Regions from separate parts of the Citrobacter sp. CFNIH10 genome, predicted to be linked through region 1. Evidence: predicted binding sites of a transcription regulator. Region 1 holds the regulator's gene; each other region holds the start of a gene.
What was found. The regulator CRP, encoded in region 1, controls carbon source genes, mostly activating them, when cyclic AMP is high. The targets are predictions, from matches to a motif close to ATGTGANNNNNNTCACAT.
Positions count from the first base shown of each region.

Region 2: a site for CRP is predicted at 2,777-2,794, ahead of bhsA (multiple stress resistance protein BhsA). Genes of this name have one in related genera too.
Region 3: a site for CRP is predicted at 2,163-2,180, ahead of C2U53_RS13740 (PTS sugar transporter subunit IIC). Genes of this name have one in related genera too.
Region 4: a site for CRP is predicted at 2,485-2,502, ahead of focA (formate transporter FocA). Genes of this name have one in related genera too.

Region 1 covers NZ_CP026216.1:828,025-833,088, reverse strand. Annotated here, with positions in the region: gene C2U53_RS07470 (hypothetical protein) at 1-52, shown strand, start outside; gene C2U53_RS07465 (YccS/YhfK family putative transporter) at 95-2,182, opposite strand; gene crp (cAMP-activated global transcriptional regulator CRP) at 2,234-2,866, opposite strand; gene C2U53_RS07445 (OsmC family protein) at 3,174-3,578, shown strand; gene C2U53_RS07440 (phosphoribulokinase) at 3,678-4,547, opposite strand; gene C2U53_RS07435 (YheU family protein) at 4,602-4,820, opposite strand; gene C2U53_RS07430 (hydrolase) at 4,823-5,064, opposite strand, start outside.
Region 2 covers NZ_CP026216.1:3,479,804-3,484,867, reverse strand. Annotated here, with positions in the region: gene mfd (transcription-repair coupling factor) at 1-1,189, shown strand, start outside; gene C2U53_RS20605 (L,D-transpeptidase family protein) at 1,389-2,354, shown strand; gene bhsA (multiple stress resistance protein BhsA) at 2,451-2,708, opposite strand; gene comR (TetR family copper-responsive transcriptional repressor ComR) at 2,952-3,587, shown strand; gene C2U53_RS20590 (TonB-dependent siderophore receptor) at 3,818-5,064, shown strand, end outside.
Region 3 covers NZ_CP026216.1:2,123,609-2,128,672, forward strand. Annotated here, with positions in the region: one part of gene C2U53_RS13715 (IS1-like element IS1A family transposase) at 11-459, opposite strand; one part of gene C2U53_RS13715 (IS1-like element IS1A family transposase) at 459-708, opposite strand; partial or broken gene C2U53_RS13725 (DNA-binding response regulator) at 766-963, shown strand; gene bglJ (DNA-binding transcriptional activator BglJ) at 924-1,556, shown strand; gene C2U53_RS13735 (YbaK/EbsC family protein) at 1,583-2,041, opposite strand; gene C2U53_RS13740 (PTS sugar transporter subunit IIC) at 2,277-3,623, shown strand; gene fhuF (siderophore-iron reductase FhuF) at 3,652-4,440, opposite strand; gene C2U53_RS13750 (GGDEF domain-containing protein) at 4,553-5,064, opposite strand, start outside.
Region 4 covers NZ_CP026216.1:3,180,245-3,185,308, forward strand. Annotated here, with positions in the region: gene pflB (formate C-acetyltransferase) at 1-1,512, opposite strand, end outside; gene focA (formate transporter FocA) at 1,569-2,426, opposite strand; gene ycaO (30S ribosomal protein S12 methylthiotransferase accessory factor YcaO) at 2,832-4,592, opposite strand; gene C2U53_RS18920 (DUF421 domain-containing protein) at 4,729-5,064, shown strand, end outside.

The DNA.
Region 1 (5,064 bases):
GTTTATACTTCAATCGACTGATTGTATAAAACATGTATATGGCAATAGTTGATGATTAGAACGATGCAGCTAAATGCGGGCATGACGAAAATTATTAACTCTTACTATCCCGTAACCGGCGGCTGAGCCAGATCCCATGGTGCGGCCGCTGACGCCATGCGACAGACGAGATAGTGTGCATTGTGTTCAGGTGCCCCAGCACGCGTTGCAGATGCTGTTCCAGCGTGCTTAAGGGGCCGTGGGTGAGCGCTTCAGGCGCTTCCAGAATATTCACATCCCCCGAACTGCCCGGCCCGTCGTACTCCAGCCGCTGCTGACAGCGTTGGATGGCAATTTCGCACGATTGCAGATATCGCTGCGCCAGTTCCGGCGTCAGCATCGTATGCTCACGCGCCAGCGTGGTCATGGCATTGATATGTTCGACGATAAACTGACTGTGCGTCACCCACAGCTTCATGTCCGCCAGGTAGTGCGTGTTAAAGCCTGGCTCCTGCATCGCCTGATTCAGTGAGTTAAACAGCGTGTTGTGCGCCTGATTGACGCGCATACGCTGATAAGCCAGCGGTGTGGCCTGCGGATCGTCACTCAGAATCAGACGAATCGCTTCCTGATCGGCCTCCAGCGCATCATGTGCGTTTTTACGCAACAGTCCGCTCTGCCATTGTGGCCATAACCAAACGGTGCCGCCAAACGCAATCAGGCAGCCTATCACCGTGTCGACAAATCGCGGAATGATGAACTGTTCGCCGTCCAGCGTCAGGAGTTGCAGGGTGTACACCGCCGTGACGGTAAATCCCACGGTCGCCCAGCCGTAGTTTTTGCGGATGGTCAGATAGCTGACCAGGGTGATCACCAGCATCAGCGCCAGCGTATATCCTTCAGGAATATGAAAGTGCAGTGTTACGCCTGCGATAATCAGCCCCACCAGCGTTCCCGCCGAACGGTGCAGAATACGCACGCGGGTGGCGCCGTAACCGTTTTGCGTCACAAACAGCACCGTCATCAGGATCCAGTAAGGCTTCGGCAGATGCAGCGCGGTTCCCATCAGACTGGCGATGCTGAGCATGACGCTGATCCGCCCGGCGCTGCGGAGTGCCGGAGATTTCAGCGAGAGGTAGTTTTTCAACGCCGGCAGCAGCGGTAGCCGACGCTGCTTATCGGCCATCAGATCGCGGGCGTACAATGGTCGCTGGGTGCGCAGTACGCGGGCGATACGGCTGAAGTGCCAGTAACAGAACTGCCCGACGGGGTTATCCGGATGCTGATGAGCAATTTTTTCCAGCGCGCCAATCTGCTTTTGCATGGTGAACCGCGTCGGCAGCCGGTGATACAGAATGTCATCCGCCAGTACGCGCAGGCGAGCGGCGACCGTTTGCGCCGTCCAGCGTATCACCTGCTCCGCGTGACTGCGCTCGACCAGCTTTTGCACCTCTTCCGGTTGATGCAAACTGACGGAGATATGTTCCTGCAGATCCAGCGCTTCCTGAAAGGCGCGCAGCATCCGCTTATAGTCATTATTGTGATGCGCCGACAGCATGTGCATCTGCTGATAGCACTGGGTGATGAGGTCGACGGCCTTCTGCTGGCGCACCAGAAGCGGCGGCAGGGCTTTTTCCGGGTCGGTATGCTGGGTCAGCATGCTGTATTTCGCTTCGCAGTAATCCGCCAGTTCCCGGTACAGCAGGCTCAGCGACTCGCGCAGCGGCTGTTCGCGCCAGAGCCAGAACCAGAACCAGTTAAACAAGCCATACCACAGCGTGCCCAGCGCGTAGATCAGCAGCGGTTCCCAGACCGGCATATTTCCCGCGAGGCTCAGTGTGAAAATCGCCGCGATCAGCGAGGCCGGAAGCAAACGCGCGTGAAGGGAGCTCAATTCAGCGGTGACGCCGAGCGTGAGCGTCAGGCCGGTCAGGATCAGGGGTAACGGCACCGCTTGCGTCAGCAGCAGCTGCATGATCAGGCTACAGCCGGCAAACAGCGATGCACCGATAATCAGACGTTTGAAAAAGCGTTTGTGCGGAGTATCAAGCCCGGCAATGTTGCAGCAGGCGGGAACGAGAGAGAAGAGCAGGCCCAGATGTAACTGCCCGATGATCAGTCCGACGGCCACGGGCAAACAGAGCACCAGCGTTTGACGTAGTGCATAATTGATTTCTGGGTGATAAATCAGTCTGCGCCACATTGGCAAAACAAAAATGACGCGCTAGCGGGTAGCGCGTCATTTCCGATGAGATTAACGAGTGCCGTAAACGACGATCGTTTTACCGTGAGCGGAGATCAGGTTCTGATCTTCCAGCATCTTCAGAATACGACCAACGGTTTCGCGAGAGCAGCCAACGATCTGGCCAATCTCCTGGCGAGTGATTTTGATCTGCATGCCGTCCGGGTGAGTCATCGCATCAGGTTGTTTCGCCAGATTCAGCAGAGTCTGGGCGATACGACCGGTCACGTCGAGGAAGGCCAGGTTACCGACTTTCTCTGAAGTGACTTGCAGACGGCGAGCCATTTGGGAAGAGAGGCGCATCAGAATATCCGGGTTCACCTGGATCAACTGACGGAATTTCTTGTAAGAAATTTCAGCCACTTCACACGCTGTTTTCGCCCGAACCCATGCGCTACGTTCCTGGCCTTCTTCAAACAGGCCCAGTTCGCCAATAAAATCACCCTGATTCAGATAAGAAAGGATCATTTCTTTCCCTTCCTCATCCTTAATCAACACTGCCACTGAGCCCTTAACGATGTAGTACAACGTTTCTGCTTTTTCACCCTGGTGAATCAGCGTGCTCTTGGACGGGTACTTATGAATGTGGCAATGAGACAAGAACCATTCAAGTGTCGGGTCTGTTTGCGGTTTGCCAAGCACCATGCGCGATTATCCTCTGTTATAAGCTGTCTCCAGAGCCAAAAAATGCCGCTGTCTCTGGGGTTGCAAAAATGTGCTTCCCGCGTCCTGGGAAGAGGCTGTCAAAAACTCACTGCAGCCTTTAATGTGAAGTCCTCTGCATACATGCAGTACATCAATGTATTACTGTAGCATCCTGACTGTTTTAGCATAGCTTTAGCCGTGTGTCTCCTGGTGTCTCGCTTCAGCATGACGGAGGTCGCCTTCCGTTGCGAGAATTGTTATGTACGCGTAATCTGTCAGGAAAATTGACGCACTGGAGTTAAAAAATATGCAAGCGCGTGTTAAATGGGTTGAGGGGTTAACCTTCCTTGGTGAGTCGGCTTCCGGACACCAGATTTTGATGGACGGTAACTCTGGTGATAAAGCGCCGAGCCCGATGGAAATGGTGTTGATGGCAGCGGGCGGTTGCAGCGCCATTGACGTGGTTTCTATCCTGCAAAAAGGCCGTCAGGATGTGACGAACTGCGAAGTGAAACTGACGTCAGAACGTCGCGAAGAGGCGCCACGCCTGTTCACCCACATCAATCTGCACTTTATTGTCACCGGTAACGATCTGAAAGATGCCGCCGTTTCGCGTGCGGTCGACCTGTCAGCGGAGAAGTACTGCTCTGTGGCGCTGATGCTGGGAAAAGCGGTCAACATTACCCATTCATATGAAGTGATTGCGGCGTAATTTTTCCTGTCGCCGGATGGCGGCTAGCGCCTGGTCCGGCCTACAGATCCCTGATTTGTAGGCTCGATAAGCGTAGCGCCATCGCGCACTTCCCATCGTTTATTCGATCTTCTTGCCTTCCATCAGTCGCTGCACCAGCGGCAACATGATGAGTTCCATTGCCAGCCCCATTTTGCCGCCAGGTACCACCAATGTATTGATGTGGGAAATGAATGACCCCTGCAGCATCGCCAGCAACCAGGGGAAATCGATTCCTTCCAGATTACGGAAATGAATCACGACAAAGCTCTCATCCAGTGATGGAATGCCTTTGGCCGCGAATGGGTTCGAGGTGTCGACGGTGGGAACGCGCTGGAAGTTAATATGGGTGCGGGAGAACTGCGGCGTGATGTAGTTGATATAGTCGTCCATCGAACGCACCACCGAATCCATCACCGCCTCACGAGAATGGCCTCGTTCGCTGGTGTCGCGGATAAGCTTCTGGATCCACTCCAGGTTAACGATGGGGACCACGCCGACCAGGAGATCAACATGTCTTGCGACCTCATGCTGGGGCGTGACGACGCCGCCGTGCAGGCCTTCATAGAACAATACGTCGGTGGGTTCCGGCAGGGGTTGCCACGGGGTAAACGTCCCCGGTACCTGATTCCATGGCACGGCTTCATCATAGGTATGCAGATATTTACGCGACTGGCCTTTGCCCGTCTGACCGTACTCAATAAACGTCTGCTCCAGTAGACCGAAGTCATTGGCGTCGGGCCCAAAATAGCTGATGTGGCGTCCGGCGTCGCGTGCTTTGCGGATCGCCATATCCATTTCCGGACGGGTATAGCGGTGAAAACTGTCGCCTTCCACCTCGGCTGCGCGCAGGTTGAGCTGCGCAAAAATTTTACGGAACGCGAGGCTGGTGGTGGTGGTCCCCGCGCCGCTGGATCCTGTTACCGCAATCACCGGATGTTTGGCAGACATGTTAACTCCATCAATAAATTGATTTTTTATTATAGTCGGCCGATAGCGTGCGGGTTATTCGCGAAATTGCTTGCGCGGCATGATATTGACGGTTTCGTGCAACTCAGACCACACCAGCACCGCTTCGCCACACTGTAACTGGCGTTTGACGTCGGCGACTTTTTGTTCAAGGGTACGTTCATGTTCACCATAATCGGTACCTTCGCGCAACACAAAGCTTTCGATCAGATTGTCCAGCGTCTCGGGGGAAAGGTCCTGCCAGGGGATTTGCATGATTAGGCCTCCAGATACGGTGTCAGCCAGTCAGGGATGCGCGATTCCAGCCACATTTCTGGCCGACGTAGCGTCCCGCCAATAAATCCAACGTGCCCGCCATGTTCGGTTAACTGATATTCCACCTGCGGCGGTAAATCTTCTGCTTTGGGGATCACATGATGATCCATAAACGGGTCGTCTTTCGCGTGAATGATCAGCGTCGGAATGGCGATGTCGCTGAGCAAGGGCATGGCACTGCACT
Region 2 (5,064 bases), 2.6 Mb from region 1:
GCTGACCGCCACGCCAATCCCGCGTACGCTGAACATGGCCATGAGCGGCATGCGCGATCTGTCGATTATCGCCACGCCGCCAGCGCGGCGTCTGGCGGTGAAAACGTTTGTTCGCGAGTACGATGCACTGGTGGTCCGTGAGGCAATTCTGCGCGAAGTGCTGCGCGGCGGGCAGGTCTACTATCTTTATAATGATGTCGAGAACATCCAGAAAGCCGCCGACAGGCTGGCGGAGCTGGTGCCGGAGGCGCGAATTGCCATTGGTCATGGGCAGATGCGCGAACGCGAACTGGAACGCGTGATGAACGACTTCCACCATCAGCGTTTTAACGTGCTGGTCTGTACCACCATTATCGAAACCGGGATTGATATCCCGACCGCCAACACGATTATTATCGAGCGTGCGGATCATTTCGGTCTGGCACAGTTACACCAGTTGCGCGGCCGCGTAGGACGTTCACACCATCAGGCGTATGCCTGGCTGCTGACGCCGCATCCCAAAGCGATGACCACCGACGCGCAAAAACGCCTGGAAGCGATTGCCTCGCTGGAAGACCTGGGGGCGGGCTTTGCGCTGGCGACTCACGATCTGGAGATCCGCGGCGCAGGTGAACTGCTCGGGGAAGAACAGAGCGGTTCGATGGAAACCATCGGCTTCTCGCTGTATATGGAGCTGCTGGAAAACGCCGTCGATGCCCTGAAGGCCGGACGCGAGCCATCGCTGGAAGATCTCACCAGCCAGCAAACTGAGGTCGAACTGCGTATGCCGTCGCTGCTGCCGGACGATTACATCCCGGACGTGAATACCCGCCTGTCGTTCTACAAGCGTATCGCCAGCGCGAAGAGCGAGAATGAACTGGAAGAGATCAAAGTGGAGCTGATCGACCGCTTCGGTCTGCTGCCCGATCCGGCGCGTACCCTGCTGGATATCGCCCGCTTGCGTCAACAGGCGCAGAAGCTGGGTATCCGCAAACTGGAAGGCAATGAGAAAGGCGGCACTATCGAATTCGCCGAGAAGAACCATGTTAACCCAGGCTGGCTGATTGGACTGCTGCAAAAACAGCCGCAGCACTTCCGTCTTGACGGGCCGACCCGACTGAAGTTCATCCAGGATCTGACCGAGCGGAAAACGCGGATGGACTGGGTGCGTCAGTTTATGCAGCAACTGGAAGAAAACGCCGTAGCGTGATTGAGTGGTGCCGGATGGCGGTTGCGCCTTATCCGGCCTACACATCGATTCCTGGCCGTAGGCCTGATAAGCGCCGCGCTATCAGGCAAGGTTCCGCGATCTTTACAACTCTTTGCACTTCCCTTGCATTTAAAGACACGCCGCCCCGCCATAATTATTATTGGATTCTTCTGGCATAATAACCCTTTGATTTGTGATGATAATGAACAAGATGCGACTTTCCCGCTGGCTGGCCTTTTTTGCGCTCGCCGCCAGCATTACGCTTGCGCTTCCCGCACAGGCGAATACCTGGCCTCTTCCTCCGCCTGGCAGCAAACTGGTTGGGGAAAATAAGTACCACGTTGTTGAAAATAACGGAGGTTCGCTGGAAGCCATCGCGAAAAAATATAACGTCGGTTTTCTCGCGCTGTTGCAGGCGAATCCCGGCGTGGATCCCTACGTTCCCCGCGCGGGCAGCGTGCTGACCATCCCCTTGCAGACGCTGCTACCGGATGCTCCGCGTGAAGGCATTGTTATCAACCTGGCTGAACTGCGTCTCTACTACTACCATCCGGGGAAAAATTCGGTCACCGTCTACCCTATCGGCATTGGCCAGTTGGGCGGTGATACCCTGACTCCAACGATGGTCACGACAGTCTCCGACAAGCGCGCCAACCCAACCTGGACGCCGACGGCGAATATCCGTGCCCGCTATAAAGCGCAAGGAATTATCCTTCCGGCGGTGGTGCCTGCCGGACCGGATAACCCGATGGGACACCATGCCATTCGCTTAGCGGCGTATGGTGGCGTCTATCTGCTGCATGGCACCAACGCTGATTTCGGTATCGGCATGCGCGTCAGTTCTGGCTGTATCCGCCTGCGTGATGGCGATATTGAGACCCTGTTCAGACAGGTTACACCGGGCACCAAAGTGAATATCATCAATACCCCGATCAAAGCCTCGGTTGAGCCGGACGGGACGCGGCTGGTCGAAGTCCACCAGCCGCTGTCGAAAAATATAGATGATGACCCGCAGGTTCTGCCTATCGTATTGAACAGCACTCTGCAATCGTTTAAAGATTCCGCACAGACGGACGCGGCGGTGATGCAGCATGTGATGGACGTTCGTTCCGGTATGCCGGTCGATGTCCGACGCCATCGCGAGGTGGATCAGCAGTCGATGTAACGATTCCGGACATGAAAAAGCCCCGCTGAAATACAATCAGCGGGGCTTTTTTTATCACGTTATTTTGCAGCAGCAGGCATCAATGAGGGTTAATGGTTATTTATAAATTACCGCGGTACCGTGCAGGTTGTTTGGACCCGTTACAGAAGTAATGCGGAATGATTTCGCCCCCATGGCATCCGCTTTCTGCGCCAGTTCGTCCTGCAATGAACTCAGGTTAGTCCCTGCATTTGCAGAGATGGTGCCGACTTTTTGCTGACCGGCAGGCGTGGACTGAACTTCTACAGCCGCGAAGCTTGCGAATGACAGTGAACTCAGAACAGCAGCAGCGATGAGGGTTTTTACGTTTTTCATAATAGTGACCTTTTGCAGATGATTGGGCGTCGTAAGCATTTACTTAACGATCGATAGATAAATGATAGATGTGATCCAGGTCACACGTCAACTCATTTTTTATAACGATCGTTATATAAAAACAAAAGCACTTATCTTTCATACAACTAAGCAGAAAAACTTTTTCTCACGAATGCGCTGGAGCCTGTGCGGGTTTATTTTTATAATGGTTGCTCACTAAGCCCATTAAGGTACAACGGCATCATGACAACTGAATCGACAGGTTGTGTTAAAAAAAGCCGTGGCCGACCAAAAGTGTTCGACAGGGAAGCCGCGCTTGATAAGGCCATGACACTCTTCTGGCAGCACGGTTATGAAGCAACATCGCTTTCTGACCTTGTTGAAGCGACGGGTGCGAAAGCGCCAACGCTGTATGCGGAATTCACCAATAAAGAGGGTCTGTTCCGCGCGGTGCTGGACAGATACATCGCCCGCTTCGCGGCAAAACATGAAGCGCAGTTATTCTGCGAAGAGAAAAGCGTTGAAGCGGCACTGGAGGATTACTTCACCGCAGTGGCAACCTGTTTCACCAGCAAAGACACCCCCGCTGGCTGCTTTATGATTAATACCTCCGCGACGCTTGCCGCCGCGTCACGCGATATTGCGCATACGGTGAAATCACGTCACGCCATGCAGGAACAAACCCTGACGCAATTTCTTCGTCAACGGCAGGAACGCGGCGAGATCCCGGCGCACTGCAATGTGCAACATCTTGCCGAGTATCTGAGCTGCATTTTGCAGGGGATGTCCATCAGCGCCCGGGAAGGCGCCAGTTTCGACAAGCTGCAGCAAATCACCCACACTACCCTACGCCTGTGGCCTGAACTGCTGAAGACCTGATCGCTTTGTTGACCGGGAAACGTCATTTCCCGGTCCTTCCACACCATGATTCCCGCATAATAACTAATGTTATCACTGAGTTAGGTTCACTTTTTTGTAAAAAAACATTGATAATAACAATTATTATCAGCAATATTCGCATTTGATTTTGTATCTGTTTCACAATGTAACAGCCGGCTACGACCGGTGAAAACCTTCACCTGCACAGATATTTTCAGAAAGGAATGCGAATGAATAAGCGTCTTTGGGTTCTCAACCCTGTCCTGTTAGCCCTGACTCTGCCCGCTGCGGCGGCGCAAACAGAAGAAGAAAACCTCATCGTCAGCGCTAACCGTAGCCAGAAAACTGTCGCCGAGATGGCACAGACCACCTGGGTCATTGAAGGCCAGGAGATTGAGCAACAGGTTCAGGGCGGCAAAGAGTTCAAAGACGTGTTGGCGCAACTGATTCCGGGCATCGATGTAAGCAGCCAGGGACGTACCAACTACGGAATGAACATGCGTGGTCGTGCGATTGTCGTGCTGATCGACGGCGTACGCCTGAATTCTTCACGTACCGACAGTCGTCAGCTGGATTCTATCGATCCCTTTAACATCGCCCACATTGAGGTCATTTCAGGCGCAACCTCGCTATATGGCGGCGGCAGTACCGGCGGCTTAATCAACGTTGTGACCAAAAAAGGCCAGCCGGACCGCCAGGTTGACCTTGAACTGGGCAGCAAATCGGGTTTTAACAACAGCAACGATCACGACGAGCGCGTTGCCGCTGCGGTCAGCGGTGGAACGGATCGCGCGTCTGGTCGACTGTCCGTAGCCTATCAGCGCTTTGGCGGCTGGTACGACGGTAACGGTGATGCCCTGATGCTCGACAACACGCAAACCGGCCTGCAGCACTCCGATCGTCTGGACGTAATGGGGACCGGCACCCTCGATATCGATGACAACCGCCAGATACAGTTGGTCACCCAGTACTACAAGAGTCAGGGCGATGAAGATTACGGGTTATACCTGGGCGAAAACATGTCCGCCGTTACCGGTAGCGGCACCGCCAGCACACGCAGCGGACTGAGTTCAGACCGTATTCCGGGGACGGAGCGCCATCTGATCAGCCTGCAATACTCTGACGCGGACTTCTTCGGCCAGAATCTGGTCAGCCAAATCTATTACCGCGACGAGTCGCTAAAGTTCTACCCCTTCCCGACGCTCAGCAAAGGTCAGGTGACCAGCTTCTCGGCGTCGCAGCAGGATACCGACCAGTTCGGCGCCAAAATCACTCTCAACAGTCAGTTGATGGACAACTGGGAGCTGACGTGGGGCGTCGATGCGGATCATGAAACCTTCGACTCCAACCAGAAGTTCTTCGATCTGGCCTGGTCTGTGCCGTCAGGCGGGATGGACAATCGCACGGCCTACACGACCGGACGTTATCCCGGTTACAGCATCACCAACTTCGCTCCGTTCCTGCAAAGCAGTTACGA
Region 3 (5,064 bases), 1.3 Mb from region 1:
TGACTCCAACTTACTGATAGTGTTTTATGTTCAGATAATGCCCGATGACCTTGTCATGCAGCTCCACCGATTTTGAGAACGACAGCGACTTCCGTCCCAGCCGTGCCAGGTGCTGCCTCAGATTCAGGTTATGCCGCTCAATTCGCTGCGTATATCGCTTGCTGATTACGTGCAGCTTTCCCTTCAGGCGGGATTCATACAGCGGCCAGCCATCCGTCATCCATATCACCACGTCAAAGGGTGACAGCAGGCTCATAAGACGCCCCAGCGTCGCCATAGTGCGTTCACCGAATACGTGCGCCACAACCGTCCTCCGTATCCTGTCATACGCGTAAAACAGCCAGCGCTGACGTGATTTAGCACCGACGTAGCCCCACTGTTCGTCCATTTCAGCGCAGACAATCACATCACTGCCCGGCTGTATGCGCGAGGTTACCGACTGCGGCCTGAGTTTTTTAAGTGACGTAAAATCGTGTTGAGGCCAACGCCCATAATGCGGGCGGTTGCCCGGCATCCAACGCCATTCATGGCCATATCAATGATTTTCTGGTGCGTACCGGGTTGAGAAGCGGTGTAAGTGAACTGCAGTTGCCATGTTTTACGGCAGTGAGAGCAGAGATAGCGCTGATGTCCGGCAGTGCTTTTGCCGTTACGCACCACCCCGTCAGTAGCTGAACAGGAGGGACAGCTGATAGAAACAGAAGCCACTGGAGCACCTCAAAAACACCATCATACACTAAATCAGTAAGTTGGCAGCATCACCCGGCATTACTTAAAAAAAGTAACAAAACCATCAGCGCCCAAAAAAATAGCGCGATGCGCCGATTATCAATACACAGTAATGCGGAAATGTACGCATGGATTAACAGTTCTCAGGGAGCCAGGGAGCTGAATTTACCTTCAGTATATGGAGAGACAGCAGAATGGAAAATAGAAACTGTACGCGAAATGTCGCACTCATAGAAAAATGTGTTATGAGTGGTATTGGTATTCAGAGTTTATTTAACGCAACGTTTGATAGCCAATATAAATTACACCTCTATTTGACGCTGGATGATTTTCAACAGGCGATGGGTACGACTGCTTTTTCTGCCATTATTTTCTCTCTCTCCTCGATCAGAAAAGACAGGCGGGTGGGGTTGATGAGTCTGATCGAACTGGCTGAAAATTATCCCGGCATGCGTCGCCTGGTGATCGCGGATGATGATGTTGAAGCGCGTTTAATCAGTGCACTGTCGCCCTTACCGTTGGATGGCGTACTGAGCAAAGCCGCTTCGCTCCCCGCGCTGCAGGAGGCGTTATTTACTGCGCTAGGCGGTACGCGGCGGATCAGCGAAAGTAACAGCAATCTCTGGTATCTCAATCAGAGTCGTATGCTGAGCCCGACAGAGCGTGAGATTTTGCGCTTCATGTCCTGCGGTTATTCAATGCCGCAAATCGCGACAGAACTGGCGCGAAATATTAAAACCATCCGGGCGCACAAGTTTAATGTGATGTCGAAACTGGGCGTCAATTCTGACGCCAGTTTACTGCATGCGGCGGATATTCTGCTTTAATCGCCGCGAAAGCAAAGGGTTGATGTTTACTGGCACACATCAACCCAGGTGGCGGAAGTCAGCTCAGCCATGCGCTCTGGCGTAATACGCACTGCGCTATGAGTGGCACCGGCGGCCGGAAGGACTTCGGTGAACGATCGTAAAGAGACGTCACAATAAACAGGCAACGGGGTTTCCAGCCCGAAAGGACAAACCCCGCCAATGGTATGTCCCGTCGCGTTGACGACTTCATCACTGCTCAGCATACGGGCTTTGGCACCGAAAGTGCTTTTGAGTTTTTTATTGTCCAGTCTTGCATCGCCTTTGGCGACGACCAGGATGATGGCGTCCTTAACCTTCAACGAAAGGGTCTTCGCTATCTGTCCGGGCTGTACGTTATGCGCTTTTGCCGCCAGCTCAACCGTCGCGGTGCTTTGATTTAATTCAATGATTTCAATATCCGGGGCATGTTCGGCTAAAAATTGCCGTACCGATTGCAGACTCATTTGATTCTCCTGACACCATTTCTACAGTCCTCAACGCTTCAGAAAACTGCTGGCGTAATTTGGCATAAGTCTTCCAGTACTGTAAATATTTTAATGTAACAAACCAGCAACATGGGCGATTTTTCGATCCTCTTCACATTCACGGAAACCGGTTACCGTAACCGGTTGCAGTCCTCGAAAGAGCGATTAATACTGGAGCTGTCACTTCCTCTGTATCACATAAAAAGAGCCACTTATGAAATCTACCAACCATGCAGTCTTTAATGTGATTTTCCGGTTTGTTGAAAACTATGTCAGCCCGATTGCCGGGCGCATTTCTTCACAGCGTCATGTTATGGCTATCCGTGACGGCTTTATCTCTGCGATGCCATTTATGATTGTCGGATCGTTTTTGTTGGTATTTGCCTATCCTCCGTTTTCACCCGATACCACCTGGGGCTTTGCCCGGACCTGGCTGGATCTGGCGAAGCAGTTTGAAGGGCAGATCCTGACCCCCTTTGATATGACCATGGGGATCATGTCGATCTACATCTGTGCCGCCATTGCCTATAACCTGGGCAAACATTACGTCAAGTCATATCAGTTGGACCCGTTCATGTGCGCCATGCTCTCTATCATGGCGTTCTTACTGGTCGCCGCGCCTAAAACAAAAGGCACTCTGCCGGTGGACAGCCTCGGCGGAACGGGGATTTTTACGGCGATTCTGGTGGCGCTTTACTGCGTAGAAATGATGCGCTTTCTGAAAGCGCATAACATCGGCATTCGTTTACCCGATCAGGTCCCGCCGATGATCAAAAACTCATTCGATCTGCTGATCCCGGTGCTGGTGGTGGTGTTGACATTGTACCCACTCAGCCTGCTGATTCAGGCACAGTTCGACATGCTCATCCCACAAGCCATTATGTCCATCTTCAAACCGCTGGTATCCGCTGCCGATTCTCTGCCAGCGATTTTACTGGCGGTACTGATTGGTCATCTGTTGTGGTTTGCCGGTATTCATGGTGCGGCGATCGTCTCCGGGATGCTGCAAATGTTCTGGCTGACCAACCTGGGTATGAACCAGACTGCGCTGGCGCAGGGGGCACCGTTACCGCATATTTTCATGGAGGCATTCTGGACGTTCTTCATCGTGATTGGCGGGTCGGGTGCGACGATGGGGCTGGTGATTTGCTATCTGCGCAGTCGTTCCGTACATCTGCGCTCAATAGGCCGACTGAGCGTAGTACCCAGTATCTTTAACATTAACGAGCCGGTGATTTTCGGTACGCCAATTGTTATGAATCCGGTGTTCTTTATTCCTTTCCTGTTAGCGCCGATGGTGAACGCCGTGCTGGCATGGGCGGCGATGAAACTGGATCTGATTGGTCGTGTAATTTCGGTTGTGCCATGGACTGCGCCAGCGCCAGTCGGAGCCGCGTGGGCATTAGGCTGGGATTATCGTGCTGCAATTCTGGTGGTGCTTCTGGCAATCGTTTCAGCCGTCATCTACTTCCCGTTCTTTAAAGTGTACGAGAAGCAACTGCTGGAACAAGAGGCGGAAGAGGCACAACGTTCAGACGCGGAAAACGAGCAGATTGCGTAGTTATCATCAGGGGGCGAACGCTCCCTGACTACTTCAGCGTACAGTCACCACACTGCTGAACGTCCGGCAGACGATAACGCTGACAGCATGTTCTGCGTACCAAGACGCCTTCACGAGGGACGACCGTACGCCAGAGCGGGTTGTCAGCCCCACAGGACAACTGCTTTTCAAAGAAGCAGGTCTGGCGCAGCGTATTCAACAATGTTTCACCCAGCAGCGGTTTCATTTCAGTGAGATACCAGTTAATCAGATAGCCGGTATTGCTCCAGATAAGTTTGCCGTTGATCTCTCCGGTCGCCTCTAGTGCCTGGATGACCGGCGTCAGCGCCTGCTTAACCAGCGTTTCCATGCGTGCCTGCGGGGATTGCGTTGTCGCCAGTTGATCCTGATGTACGTCGATCCAGAAGCACGCAGCACGCCCGGTTTCGTGAAACTCAACGTGGATATGTTCGGGCGAGACATCAATGGCTGTTTCCTGCGTGAGCAGGGCAAGCATGAGGGGAGGTACCATCAGACCGATGTACCACTGCGCCCACAGCGAGATTAGCGGCTTATTTTCGCGCGATTGCGTGGGATGGTTGCGATAAATATGATCGGAGTAAATTGCCAGCAGAGACTGAAGCTCGCAGGGGCGACACCATTGTGCCAGCGTCATCGCACTTTGTGGTGCGGGTTCATCCAGACGGATAAAATCCAGCAGATGCTCACGCGTCTGGGCTATGGTTGCGCGTACGGCTTCGGCCAGCGAGGGCATCTGTGGCTGGAGATGCGTTCGCCAGATGACATCGTCAATGATCGGTGCGGAACGATAGGCCATAGTCTGGATGGTAATCTAAATGATAATGATTGCCAATCCTAACGATAGCGATAACCGATAGCAAGATCTTTGTCAGCTGACGTTTAACGGCGCACGAATGCGCTATCGTTCGTCAGGCGATACCCGGATCGTCACTGACTAAAATATGGTTACGGCCCAAATCCTTAGCTTTATAGAGCGCCTGATCGGCATGAAGAATGGCTCCTTCGACATCGCTCCCCACCAGAGGCGCAATACCGATACTGATCGTGACGTGAGTTGCGACGCTCTCATTGAACATATGGGGAATTTTGAGATCGTAAACATTCTGTCGGATGCGTTCCGCTACCGTGCGGGCGGTTTGTGGGTCGATCGCCGTCAGTAACACCATAAACTCTTCCCCCCCAAACCGGGCGACGACATCACGTGAACGTACAGCGTTGCGGATCGCAGCAGAAACGCGGATCAGCGCCTGATCGCCCATCATATGCCCATAGTGATCGTTGTAGGCTTTGAAATGGTCGATGTCGATCAGTAAAACGTAATGTTCATGCGTGTCGAGTTCCAGCACGGCTTTCAGCTTATGCTGGAGTCCCCGCCGATTGTACAGGCCCGTTAATGGGTCAAGCATGCTCAGGTCAGTCA
Region 4 (5,064 bases), 2.4 Mb from region 1:
CTTGTCGTGCATGTAGTGGATAACGTTCAGCGCGGTGACATACTGCTTAGCCAGCCAGTCCATGAAGTGGTCCATGCGCTCCATGACTTCGTCATAGTTCAGCACGTCGCCTTTGATTGGCTCAGATTTCGGGCCAACCTGCATTTTCAGTTTTTCATCAACGCCGCCGTTGATCGCGTACAGCATGGTTTTCGCCAGGTTTGCACGCGCACCGAAGAACTGCATTTGTTTACCAACAACCATTGGGCTTACGCAGCAAGCGATAGCGTAGTCGTCGTTGTTGAAGTCCGGACGCATAAGGTCATCGTTCTCGTACTGCAGAGAAGAGGTGTCGATGGACACTTTAGCGGCGAATTTCTTGAAGTTCAGAGGCAGTTTTTCAGACCACAGAACGGTGATGTTCGGCTCCGGAGACGGACCCATGGTGTACAGGGTGTTCAGGAAGCGGAAGCTGTTTTTGGTAACCAGAGTACGGCCATCAACGCCCATACCACCGATGGATTCCGTTGCCCAAATCGGGTCGCCGGAGAACAGTTCATCATATTCAGGCGTACGCAGGAAACGAACCATACGCAGTTTCATGACCAGGTGGTCAATCATTTCCTGAGCGTCTTGTTCAGTGATTTTGCCTGCTTTCAGGTCACGTTCGATGTATGCATCCAGGAAGGTGGAGACACGACCGAAGGACATTGCCGCGCCGTTCTGAGATTTAACCGCAGCCAGGTAACCGAAGTAAGTCCACTGAATCGCTTCCTGAGCGTTGGTTGCCGGACCAGAGATATCGCAGCCATATTTCGCAGCCATCTCTTTGATCTGACCCAGCGCACGGTGCTGTTCAGCAATTTCTTCACGCAGACGGATAGTCGCTTCCAGGTTTACGCCGTTTTCCAGGTCAGACTGCAGGGAAACGAACTGAGCGTATTTGTCTTTCATCAGGAAGTCGATACCGTACAGCGCAACGCGACGGTAGTCACCGATGATACGGCCACGGCCATAGGCATCCGGCAGACCAGTCAGAACACCGGATTTACGGCAGTTCAGAATGTCTTTGGTGTAAACATCGAAAACGCCCTGGTTGTGGGTTTTACGATATTCAGTGAAGATTTTTTTCAGCATCGGGTCCAGTTCGCGGTTGTACGCTTTGCAGGAACCTTCAACCATTTTGATACCACCGAACGGGATGATCGCACGTTTCAGCGGAGCTTCAGTTTGCAGACCAACAATTTTCTCGAGCGCTTTATTGATGTAGCCAGCGTCGTGAGAAGTGATGGTGGAAGCAACAGAGGTGTCAAAGTCAACAGGCGCGTGAGTGCGGTTTTCCTGTTTAACGCCTTCCATTACGCTGTCCCACAGTGCAGTGGTCGCATCAGTCGCGCCAGCCAGGAAGGACTCGTCACCCTCGTACGGAGTGTAGTTTTTCTGAATGAAGTCACGGACGTTTACTTCATTCTGCCAGTCACCTTTGGTAAAACCTTCCCAGGCTGTGGCTAACTTTTCATTAAGCTCGGACATGTAACACCTACCTTCTTAAGTGGATTTTTTATTTACTGCGTGTATCGCGACATCAATTAATGATGATCGTTGTCACGCAGATAAATGACCCAGTATGTCAACCCAACCAACAAACCCCCGCCGATAATGTTACCGATCGTAACCGGAATCAGGTTATCAGTGATGAAGTTCATCGCGGTCAGGTGAGAAAAACTTTCCGGCGTCGAGCCAACTGCGCTCCAGAACTCCGGTGTTGCGAGATCACGGATTACAATACCCATCGGGATCATAAACATGTTTGCGATACTGTGCTCAAAACCACTGGCAACAAACATCGCAACCGGTAATACCATGATAAACGCTTTATCCATCAGGCTACGGCCTGAGTAGCTCATCCATACAGCCAGGCATACCATCAGGTTTGCGAGGATACCGAGGCTGACGGCTTCAACAAAAGTATGGTGCATTTTGTGGTCGGCGGTTTGCAGGACGTTCAGTCCCCACTGGCCGTTGGCGACCATATATTCGCCGGAAAGCCACATCAATAGCACAAAGAGCAAGCAACCAATCAGGTTACCAAAATAGACGTTGAGCCAGTTTTTTGCCAACTGACCCCAGGTGATTCGGCCACTGGCTTTGGCAACGACAATCAACACGGTTGACGTAAAGAGGTCTGCACCGCAGATGACGCAAAGAATCAACCCCAGAGAGAAGCAGATACCGCCAATCAGTTTCGCCATACCAAACGGCATCGTACCTGTACCGGTCGTTGCAGTGATATAGAAAACAAAGGCGATGGAAATGAACACACCGGCAGTAATTGCCAGGAAGAAAGTCTTAAGCGGATGTTTCGTTGCTTTATAGACACCTGCCTCTTCGGCCACTTTGGCCATTGCTGCAGGGAGTAAAAGATCAAAAGGGTTGTCAGCTTTCACACTAACTCTCTCTTTATTAAGTCGGCGACGAGATACTAACAAAGCATTATAGATGAGAAATTGATGTAGATCATATCCCGCCTGGCTTATAGGCCCGTAATACGCATGGTTTTTATGCAATTACGGAGTAATTATTTGATTTTTATGATAAAAATAAATTTTAAATTTTAGCAAATGAGTTGAAAATTTTCCTTCCTACGTCTGTTAGCCAGTTAATTAATATGGAGTAATTGGCAGATAAAGTAACAACTATCTATTAAATTATGTAATATCAACCACCAACATTTAACCTTGTTATTACATTTATTTTGGGATATTCAAAAATAAATAAAAAGGGGCGCTTAGCGCGCCCCGTAATATAGCCCAGACGATTATTTAAACCTACTCAGCGTAGGTTGATTGGCTTTATTTTGACCAAAATGAAGATTTTGCACGCTGCAACTTCTCATAGGCCTTCAACAGTGACTGGTGTGATGCGAATGCGTGCAGATCGCTGTCAACCGGCTGCAGACCATAAAAGGCGGCTTCACCGCTCAATGCTGCACTGGCGGCTTCGACAGCATTTGCGCCATACATACGGACAAACGCGTTCAGATATTGCAGCGGTTCACGTTCTTCTTCCTGTGACAGCAGTAACAGCGTTTGCAGGCAACGGTAATAATTCGCCCGCTCGGCGCTAAAGATCGACGTATTAAATTCCATCGTCCATTCGGTCCAGATCAGTGCCTGTTCCAGATCACCACCTGCCAGCGCCAGCATCGCTTTCAGTTCCCCAATACGCAGGGTGTACCAGCCGTTATCTGAACCGGTAGCCAGGCCTAACAGTTCACGAACGCGGGTGAAATCATCAAACCCTTCTTCATCGAGTTGCTCAATCAGGTTGAGATAGTCTTCTTTATCCCAGCGACTATTCGGCAGTGAGAGCAGGGTCTCGCGCAGATGGACGCCCATGGCGTTATTGGCTAACCACAGATCTTCAGCAGGATAAATATCAGACATCCCCGGAACGATGATCCGACAGGCGTAGACACCGAGATGTTCGTAATCGGCGATGTACACCTCTTTATCTTCCGCGTTGAAGATCGCCATCAGGGTGGCAAACTCTTCTTCTGTGGTGCCGGAGAAACTCCAGTCAACGAACGGGTAGTCGGCATCCTGCTTGAACAGATCCCAGGAGATCAGACCGCTGGAGTCAATGAAGTGTGTTTCCAGGTTGGTATGCTCAGCCACTTCTTCATCGTCGAAGGTCGGCGGTGTGAAGACGTCGAGATCTTTCAGACCACGGCCCTGCAGTAGTTCCGTCACGGTACGTTCCAGTGCGACGCCAAAATCAGGGTGTGCGCCGAAAGAGGCGAAGCAGGTGCCGTTAGCCGGATTGAACAGCACAACGCAGATCACCGGATACTGACCGCCCAGAGAGCCGTCGTAAGCAAAGATGGGGAAACCTTCCGCTTCCAGCGTTGCAATAGATTCCACAACCGCCGGGTAGCGTGCCAGCACGTCGGCTGGAATTTCCGGCAGGCTGATGCTTTCGGCAATAATGCGATTCTTCACGTAACGCTCAAAGACTTCAGATAACCCTTGCACGCGCGCTTCGTTACGGGTGTTACCGGCGGACATCCCGTTTGAGACGTACAGGTTGCCGATAATGTTCATTGGAATATAGACGGTCTGGTTATCCGACTGGCGGGTAAATGGCAGGCCGCAGATACCACGCTCTTCGTTGCCAGACTGCAGGTCGATCAGCATGCTGCCGGTCAGTTCATTCTCGGGATCGTAGAAGGCGCGCAGGCGGGCATCCAGCAGACCGTCCAGCACGTCATCATTTTCGGTCAGCGGGAACCATTTCTCGTTCGGATAATGCACGAACGGGCCATTGGCGATGGTTTCACCCAGCCAGAAATCGGCAAAGAAATAGTTGGTTGACAGACGCTCAAAATATTCGCCCAACGCCGAGGCCAGCGCGGCCTTTTTCGTCGCCCCTTTGCCGTTGGTAAAGCACAGCGCACACTCTTTATCGCGAATGTGTACGGACCAGACGTTTGGCACCGGGTTCAGCCACGAGGCCTCTTCAATATGGAAACCGAGGTCGAGCAGTTTTTGCTGGAAGCGAGCGATGGAGTCTTCCAGTGCGGCGTCTTTGCCGGGAATAAATGTTTGCGTCATGAAAATCACTTTTGTCGTACGGAAAGCGCGCAATGATACGGGTTTTACGTGACTGACGCTATCGCCGCCACTGACGCGGCGCAAATAAAAGTTTTGGCTATGCTTGTAGGCAGTGATCCACCATAAGAGCATAAAAATGAAAGCGTTTGATTTACAACGGATGGCACTCGATAAAGTGCCGATGGAATTCCTCGGTGAAGTGGCTTTACGCAGTCTGTATACCTTCGTACTGGTCTATCTGTTTCTCAAACTCACAGGACGACGCGGCGTGCGACAGATGTCGCTCTTCGAAGTGCTGATTATTTTAACGCTGGGGTCGGCGGCGGGTGACGTGGCCTTTTATGATGATGTCCCGATGTTGCCAGTACTGGTGGTCTTCATTACCCTCGCGCTGCTGTACCGTCTGGTGATGTGGCTGATGGCGCGCAGTGAAAAACTGGAAGATTTACTGGAAGGTAAGCCCGTCGTGATT